DNA from 2 places in the Francisella salina genome. Region 2 is predicted to be linked to the other one. Evidence: riboswitches for the same ligand, from Rfam matches in the RefSeq annotation. Region 2 holds a riboswitch; the other holds the start of a gene.

Region 1 (3,997 bases), 280 kb from region 2:
ATGCAAAAACAATAAAAAATCCAATTAGGCAAACATTTGCACAGAAAAAAGTACTACAAACATACCTTTATAAACAAAAAATATATATAAAAGGTATTCCTGTTGTGACTGTTGTTATTTTTGCAAACGATGATGCTCAGTTAAGTGAAAATTTCATTGCAGATGATGCTAATCAAGCAGTTTTGTCATTAGGAAATCTAATACCTTTTATTAAAGCAAAAGAAGAATATCTAGAGAAGATGCCTACGCGTTCACGTAGAAAAATAATTCGTAAAATAGAGAAAAAGTAATGCTTGACGATAGGCCTATAGGTGTTTTTGATTCAGGAATTGGTGGTTTAACTGTCGTCAAGAACTTGATGAATATATTGCCAAATGAGGATATTATATATTTTGGTGATATTGCTAGAATACCTTATGGGACTAAATCACGAGCGACTATTCAAAAGTTTGCAGCCCAAACGGCTAAATTTCTGATTGATCAAGAAGTTAAAGCAATAATTATTGCTTGTAATACTATATCGGCTATTGCAAAAGATATCGTTCAAGAAATTGCTAAAACAGTTCCTGTTATTGATGTGATAAGTGCTGGAGTTAGCTTAGTCGATAGTCTTAAAACAGTTGGTGTCATAGCAACCCCAGCTACTATCAATAGTAACGCATACGCACTACAAATACACAAAAATAATCCTAGCACAGAAGTTTATAGTAGTTCATGTGGTCTTTTTGTATCTATGATTGAAGAGGGATTTATAGAGGGAGAAGTTGTTGAATTAGTAGCTAAACAATATCTTGAGTATTTTAACGATAAAAACATTCAAGCTCTAATTTTGGGTTGTACACATTATCCTATTATCAAAGATAGTATCGCTAAAGCTCTTGATGTAAAGCTTATAGACCCATCATTACAAGCTAGTAAGATGCTTCAGCAACTGCTTGTTGAAAATAATCTTTTGAATAAAAACAATTCTAATCCAGAGTATAAATTTTATGTTACAGATATTCCTCTGAAGTTTAGATCTGTTGGCGAGATGTTTTTACAAACACAGATGCAACATCTTGAAATAGTTAGTTTAGATAGTTACTAATAGAAAATGCTGGTTACTGACTTGACTTTGATTTAGATATACTATTAACTTTATACCGAAAACACAGGGGTGCATGATTTTTTTCGAATCATGCTGAGAGGATTTTCCAACCCTTTGAACCTGATCTAGTTAGCACTAGTGTAGGAAGTGTAGTTTGGTTGTATTTGCTATAGTTGTGATTCTATTACTGTATCAATTATACCTTTAATTTCATCTGCCTATACTAGTTTGAATTGAAAATAGGAGATGAAATGACTAACTCTAGAAATCAAGATATTCAAACCAATACAGAAAGCTCAACAATAACGATTAAATATCCAAATTCGGAAAAATGTTATGTTGAATGTCTTAGTACAGCACTAAAAGTTCCTTTTAGAAAAATTGCTCAAACAAATACAAATATCGAAGGTAATATCAGTATAAATCCAGATGTTTTTGTCTATGATTCATCTGGAGAGTATTCTTCAGGTAACGCGGTTGATATAGAAAAGGGCTTGTCTAGACATAGATTAAGTTGGCTCAAAAAAAATGAAGATATACAAGGTTTGGGATGTTTCTCATCAGACTATACCAATGCTCAATTTAAAGAAGATAAATTGAATTTTAGAAATAGGCATGTACCTATCAAAGCAAAATATGGTAAAAATGTTTCGCAAATGCATTATGCAAGAAAAGGTATTATAACTCCAGAAATGTATTATGTAGCAATTAGAGAAAATATTCTAAGAGCTAATTTTCATTTAAATGCTGAGTATACAAATCAACATCAGGGTGTATCATTTGGAGCAAATATTCAAAGAGAAATTACTCCTGAGTTTGTAAGAGACGAAGTTGCTGCGGGTAGAGCTATTATTCCGGCTAATATTAATCATCCAGAATTAGAACCGATGATAATCGGTAGAAATTTCTTGGTTAAAGTTAATGCTAATATTGGGACATCGGCAGTTACATCTTCTACACTAGAAGAAGTTGAAAAAATGGTTATAGCAGTAAAGTGGGGAGCAGATACTGTTATGGATCTCTCTACAGGTAAGCATATTCATCAGACAAGAGAATGGATTATTAGAAATAGTCCCGTACCTATAGGCACAGTTCCTCTTTATCAGGCTTTAGAAAAAGTGAATGGTAAAGCTGAGGATTTAACTTGGGAGATCTATAAAGATACCTTAATTGAACAAGCTGAACAAGGCGTTAGTTATTTTACAATTCATGCTGGAGTTAGAAAAGTCTTTGTTACATTAGCAGCAAACAGAATTACAGGGATTGTTTCGCGCGGTGGATCAATAATGGCTAAGTGGTGTTTACATCATAATCAGGAAAATTTTCTTTATACTCATTTTGAGGAAATTTGTGAAATTATGAAAGCTTATGATATTAGTTTTTCACTTGGTGATGGGTTAAGACCAGGATCTATAAACGATGCTAATGATAGTGCACAATTGTCAGAATTAAGAACTCTGGGGGAGTTAACTAAAATAGCGTGGAAGCATGATGTACAGGTTATGATAGAGGGACCTGGCCATGTTCCAATGCAATTAATTAAAGAAAACATGGATTATGAGTTAAAAGACTGTTTTGAAGCACCTTTCTATACACTAGGTCCATTAGTTACAGATATTGCTCCTGGATATGATCATATTACATCAGCAATTGGGGCTGCTCAAATTGCTTGGTATGGTACTGCTATGTTATGTTATGTAACTCCAAAAGAGCATCTTGGTCTTCCTAATAAAGAAGATGTAAGAGAGGGAATTGTTACTTATAAGCTAGCAGCGCATGCTGCAGATTTAGCAAAAGGCTTTCCTGGCGCTCAAATAAGAGATAACGCTCTATCAAAAGCAAGATTTGAATTTAGATGGGAAGATCAGTTTAATTTAGGTTTGGATCCTGATAAAGCAAGATATTTTCATGATCAAACATTACCCAAAGAGGGGCATAAATTTGCTCATTTTTGTTCTATGTGTGGGCCTAGCTTTTGTTCTATGAAGCTTTCTCAAGATCTTAAGAAAATAGAATCTAAACATGAGTAAAGTCTCAATCCTAGGATCAGGGCTTATGGGTAGAGTTTTAGCACTTTATCTAGTTAAACGATATCCTAATTTAAAGATCGATATCTATACCGATAGTCTGAATTATAAGACTAGCTGTGGCTATTGTGCTGGAGGTATGCTTGCTCCAGTAACTGAGCTAATAAGTTGCCAAAAGCATGTGTATGATCTGGGATTTAATAGCTACGATCTTTGGTATGAATTAAATGTGTTTGTTAATGAAAGTCTAGGTATGGATGACAGCTTCGTAAAAAAGATTAATACCTGTGTTGTTGCACATAATCAAGATAAATATGAGTTGGATTTAGCTATTAGAAATATAGATTTAAGACTAAAAAACTTAGATACAAAGCCTCTTATAGATATATGTTCTACAGAAAAGGTACATACCCTTAATAAAGGACTGTTTTTATCAAGTACTCTTTGTGAAAAAGCTCTAATAGCAGATGAAGCATTAATTGATGTTCCAAAATTCTTTGTATTAACACAAGAGTTATTTCTTAACCTCGAAAATATAAAAATTATTGAAACTACTAAAGAACAATTCTATCGAGAGTGTTTTGATAAAGAGTATGAGCATATATTTGATTGTACAGGTATCTCAAGTGTTGATGATATCAAATTGTATGGTGTAAGAGGGGAGTCGATTATTTTAGAAAATAAAAGTATTAAGTTAGATTCTGTTATTAGGCTTTTACATCCGAGACACGCTATTTATTTGATTCCTAGAGAGAATGGTATTTTTTATCTTGGTGCAACAAGTATTGATAGTAGTGATTATTCTAAGATTTCTGTACAGAGTGCATTAGAGTTGCTAAGTATGTTAGTTACGCTAGATAAGCGTTTTTTAGAAGCAAGGATA
Region 2 (3,997 bases):
AACATAATCTAATACATCATCGGCTATCTGAAATGCATTTCCTAAGTAAACACCATAGTTTTTAATACTATTTTGAAGTTTACTATAGCTTTGCTTATCAAGACTAATTACACCAGCTAACTCACATGATGCTTCAAATAATTTAGCGGTTTTACAGTATATGACATTAGTGTAATCTTCCTCTGTCAAATCAATGTTTCTAGCGTTTAATAGTTGAAGCACTTCACCTTCAGATATTTTATTAGTAGCATCTGCTAATATTTGCATAATTTGCATATTATCTAAACCTACCATCATCTGAAAAGCTCTAGAGTATAGAAAATCTCCGGTTAATACACTTGCAGCATTGCCAAAAACATTATTAGCTGTCTCTTTGCCTCGACGTAGATGCGAATCATCAACTACATCATCATGTAGAAGAGTTGCTGTATGAATAAACTCTATAATTGCAGCACATGCTAGATGATCTTTGCCAGTATAATTTAGAGCTCTAGAAAATAGCATCACTAACAAAGGCCTAAGTCTTTTGCCACCACTATTTATGATATAGTGACTAATTTGATTGATAAGAACAACATCTGATGAAAGAGAGTTGATTATAAACTCATTGTTATTTTCAATATCTTGTTTAATTAACTTCTGAATATCTTTTAAGCTTTGCATTTTATTTATATATTTTAAGACTTTGAGTTAGTTAGATTTAAGAATAAAGTAGCAGAATATATTTATCAACCATATTTAGTTGATATTATCTAGTTGTCCTCATCTTTTGAAATTCTGAAATGTTTTAATATCTCTTTATCTTCTGGGGTTAAAGACTGATCTTTACTATTAGCTCCATCATCAAAACCTTTAATAAACTCTTCACAATTTTGTTTGTTTATGACAATCATTTTTTTTAGTTTTGACTTATATTGAGTTGCAATAATCATTCCCACTTCATAAGAATCTTTATCTGAAATTTTGTTTATATCAGGTTTATGATCTAAAATAGTATCATCAAAACCTGAAATGAAGTCTTTTTTAATAATTTCTTGATTCATAGCACTAAAACTTTTATGTGAAACTTTACCCAGTGCATCACCAATTGAATAAGCTGTATATGTTTTTGAGGTATTATCCAATGCAAATACTAGAGAGCAAGCACCTAAAGATAATATACACACTAAAAATTTAATAATTTTTTTCATACTTTAATTTTTTCTAAAAATACTGATCACTAATTTTAACATAAAACACGTGGTGTTCTATAACTCTAGTTATATAGAAGTATTTAATATTTGCTTTGAAAGCATTCCTTTATAATAGAAATATTGAATAATTTGTATAGATACCAAAATAAATAGGCAACTAGAAACTATTATTGATACGATAGGCCATCCTAAAAATATAGCACTATTTATATCACACATAAGGCTAAGTACAGAAAGTCCTAAATAGAATATACTAAACCCTTCTGCTTGTTTTTGGCGAAAATTTTTATATATCTGAGGTAACCAATATACATTATATATTACCCCACTAATTGAGCCACTCCATAACAAAGTCTGTTGGCTCAGCGATATAAATTTGACTATATAAATAACAATCAGTAAGAATAACAAAATAAACACAGTATGTATAAATATATTTCTCTGCCTTCTGTCATTTAAGATTTGAAGTTGCTGGACTGTTAAAAAGCTTAAAAGAATAATATCAACTAAGATATATTGCCATTGCATATTAAACCCTATCGCATATATAAGATCTAAAGAATTAGCAAATATCATTAACGAATGAGTCCAGAGACTAATTTCAAATGTCTTATGCTTGAACTGATTATGGATGGTTTGTGGTAAAAAATGAATAAAATATATTACTAATGATATGTTTAAAGTTATATAACCTAAATATTCCACGGTTAATCTCCTATTATTTCTAAGTTAAATAATAAGAATTTGAATGATATTTATAGAAAATAATCAAACAAACTCCCTACGCTAATACTAATTAGATCAGGTACAAAGGGTTATTTTCTCAGCCATCTTATTCGAGTAAGATAGCACCCCTGTTGTCTTTAGGCGTTAATATAGCATAGGCAAAATTAATTTGATATATTTAATCGGTAAATCAAAGCATCACTGAAATAACCATTAGCTTTTTTATAATAGTTTTTGCGCAATGATACCTCAATAAAATTGACTTTTTTATATAAAGATATAGCTTTAGTATTATTGATGTCGACTTCTAATAATATTTCTTTAACTTCTTTCCTGGCAAGATGATTAATTGAATATTTCAAAAGCTTATATGCAACTCCTCTACCTTGCGTAGCTGTATCAACACATATATACAAAAGTTCTGCTGTTTCAAATATATAGTTAAAAATAGCAATAGCAGCAAGCTCACTATCAATCATTAAACCTAAAACGGTGTCATTAGTTAATGAATCTTCGATTTGTTTATCTGACCAGCTAAAATCTTTATCAGTAGCTCTTACTAGCTGAATGGTTTTTGTTAGAAATCTAATATCAAGCTCTAAAATCTGCATACTTGTATAAATTTGATAATATCGCTTTTTTATTCTGAATCTTTAATAACTCACAATCATCACAGATAAAATCTTTTTCTGAAAGATTAATCCCCTTTAAATCATTAAAATCTTTAATATCATTAGATTTATATATAGATACACTGGACTTAAAAAATAAACTATTAACAACTTGTTTTAAAAAACCAATATCTAATTTTTCACTTAAAAGTATGTTTATAATTTTAGAACTATCTACCATATTAGTGTAGATAATTTCGAGCTCTTTTTTTGTTGCATCGTGAGAATTTTCATCTATGATTTCACTTTGAGTTTGTTTTATAGAACTATATGCTGGCTTCAACTCCCAGATATCAATATCAAAAACATCTTCTACTTGACGCACAAAATCCATTATTTTTTCTCTAATCTTTCAACTAGTTTTTTAGGAAACTTATATTCTTTTAACTTAACAGATTTTCTCAGTTTATTAACTTCTGAAGGATTAAGTTCTAGTGTTTTTCCTCTTGCAACAAACTTAGGAAGAACAATATCTCCAAATCTAACTCTAGTAAGTCTACTAACTGTAACACCTACAGCCTCGAACATTCTTCTAACCTCTCTATTACGCCCTTCAGATAAAGTTACATAATACCAGAGGTTTGCTCCTTCACCACCAGAAAATTTTATGCTGTTAAACTTGGCTAAGCCATCTTCTAGTTGTATTCCCTCTTTAAACTTACTTAAAGTTTCATCTGATAATTGTTGACCAAAAACTCTTACAGCATATTCTCTTTCGATTTCATAAGATGGATGCATCATTCTATTAGCTAAATCCCCATCTGTCGTAAAAAGCAATAATCCTGTAGTATTTATATCTAACCGTCCTACCATTATCCAACGTGACTTAGCTAGTTTAGGTAGCGAATCGAAAACAGTCTTTCTATCTTTCTCATCTTTACTAGTACAGACTTCACCTTCTCTTTTGTGGTAAATAATGACTCTTGGTCTAGTCATAGGTTGACCATATAAATGTAAGGCTTTTCCATCAAAACTAATTTTATCTTTATCTGTAGCCTTATCTCCTAGAGTCGCTACTTTACCATTTACACGTACCCTTCCCTGTTGGATAAATTCCTCTATCTTTCTACGCGAACCTATGCCATATTTTGCTAGTAATTTCTGTAATCTTTCTGGAGTACTTTCACTCATTTGATTAATTCTACGCATTTTCATTTATATCCTTTTGATCTGCCGCTGAAAAGAATTTTTCAATATCCTCATCATTATAGTTATTAGAAGATAAAACTAGTCTTACAGCCGCAGCTTCATTTTTATTATTCGCATACTCTGCCAACTTTAACCTCATATCTAGAATAAGCTTATTATTAAAAAACGCTGTGTCATTCTTCATGCCATAAATAACCTTATAACATTCTTTGTACTCACCTCGTTCAAAATACATTTGGGCTAATCTTAATTTGGCTG

Evidence for each region. Region 2 has a riboswitch for thiamine pyrophosphate ahead of F7308_RS07150 (PQ-loop repeat-containing protein). Riboswitches for the same ligand answer to the same signal wherever they lie in the genome.
Region 1: it holds a riboswitch for thiamine pyrophosphate, as region 2 does, so the genes downstream of both, thiC (phosphomethylpyrimidine synthase ThiC) here and F7308_RS07150 (PQ-loop repeat-containing protein) in region 2, are expected to answer to the same signal.

The regions. Positions count from the first base shown of each region.
Region 1 covers NC_015696.1:1,182,147-1,186,143, forward strand. Annotated here, with positions in the region: gene F7308_RS05770 (nuclease-related domain-containing protein) at 1-290, shown strand, start outside; gene murI (glutamate racemase) at 290-1,087, shown strand; TPP riboswitch at 1,143-1,251, shown strand; gene thiC (phosphomethylpyrimidine synthase ThiC) at 1,339-3,117, shown strand; gene F7308_RS05785 (FAD-dependent oxidoreductase) at 3,110-3,997, shown strand, end outside.
Region 2 covers NC_015696.1:1,459,475-1,463,471, forward strand. Annotated here, with positions in the region: gene F7308_RS07140 (polyprenyl synthetase family protein) at 1-663, opposite strand, end outside; gene F7308_RS07145 (hypothetical protein) at 753-1,190, opposite strand; gene F7308_RS07150 (PQ-loop repeat-containing protein) at 1,260-1,898, opposite strand; TPP riboswitch at 1,954-2,059, opposite strand; gene F7308_RS07155 (GNAT family N-acetyltransferase) at 2,084-2,530, opposite strand; gene F7308_RS07160 (hypothetical protein) at 2,511-2,924, opposite strand; gene rluB (23S rRNA pseudouridine(2605) synthase RluB) at 2,924-3,739, opposite strand; gene F7308_RS07170 (CDC27 family protein) at 3,732-3,997, opposite strand, start outside.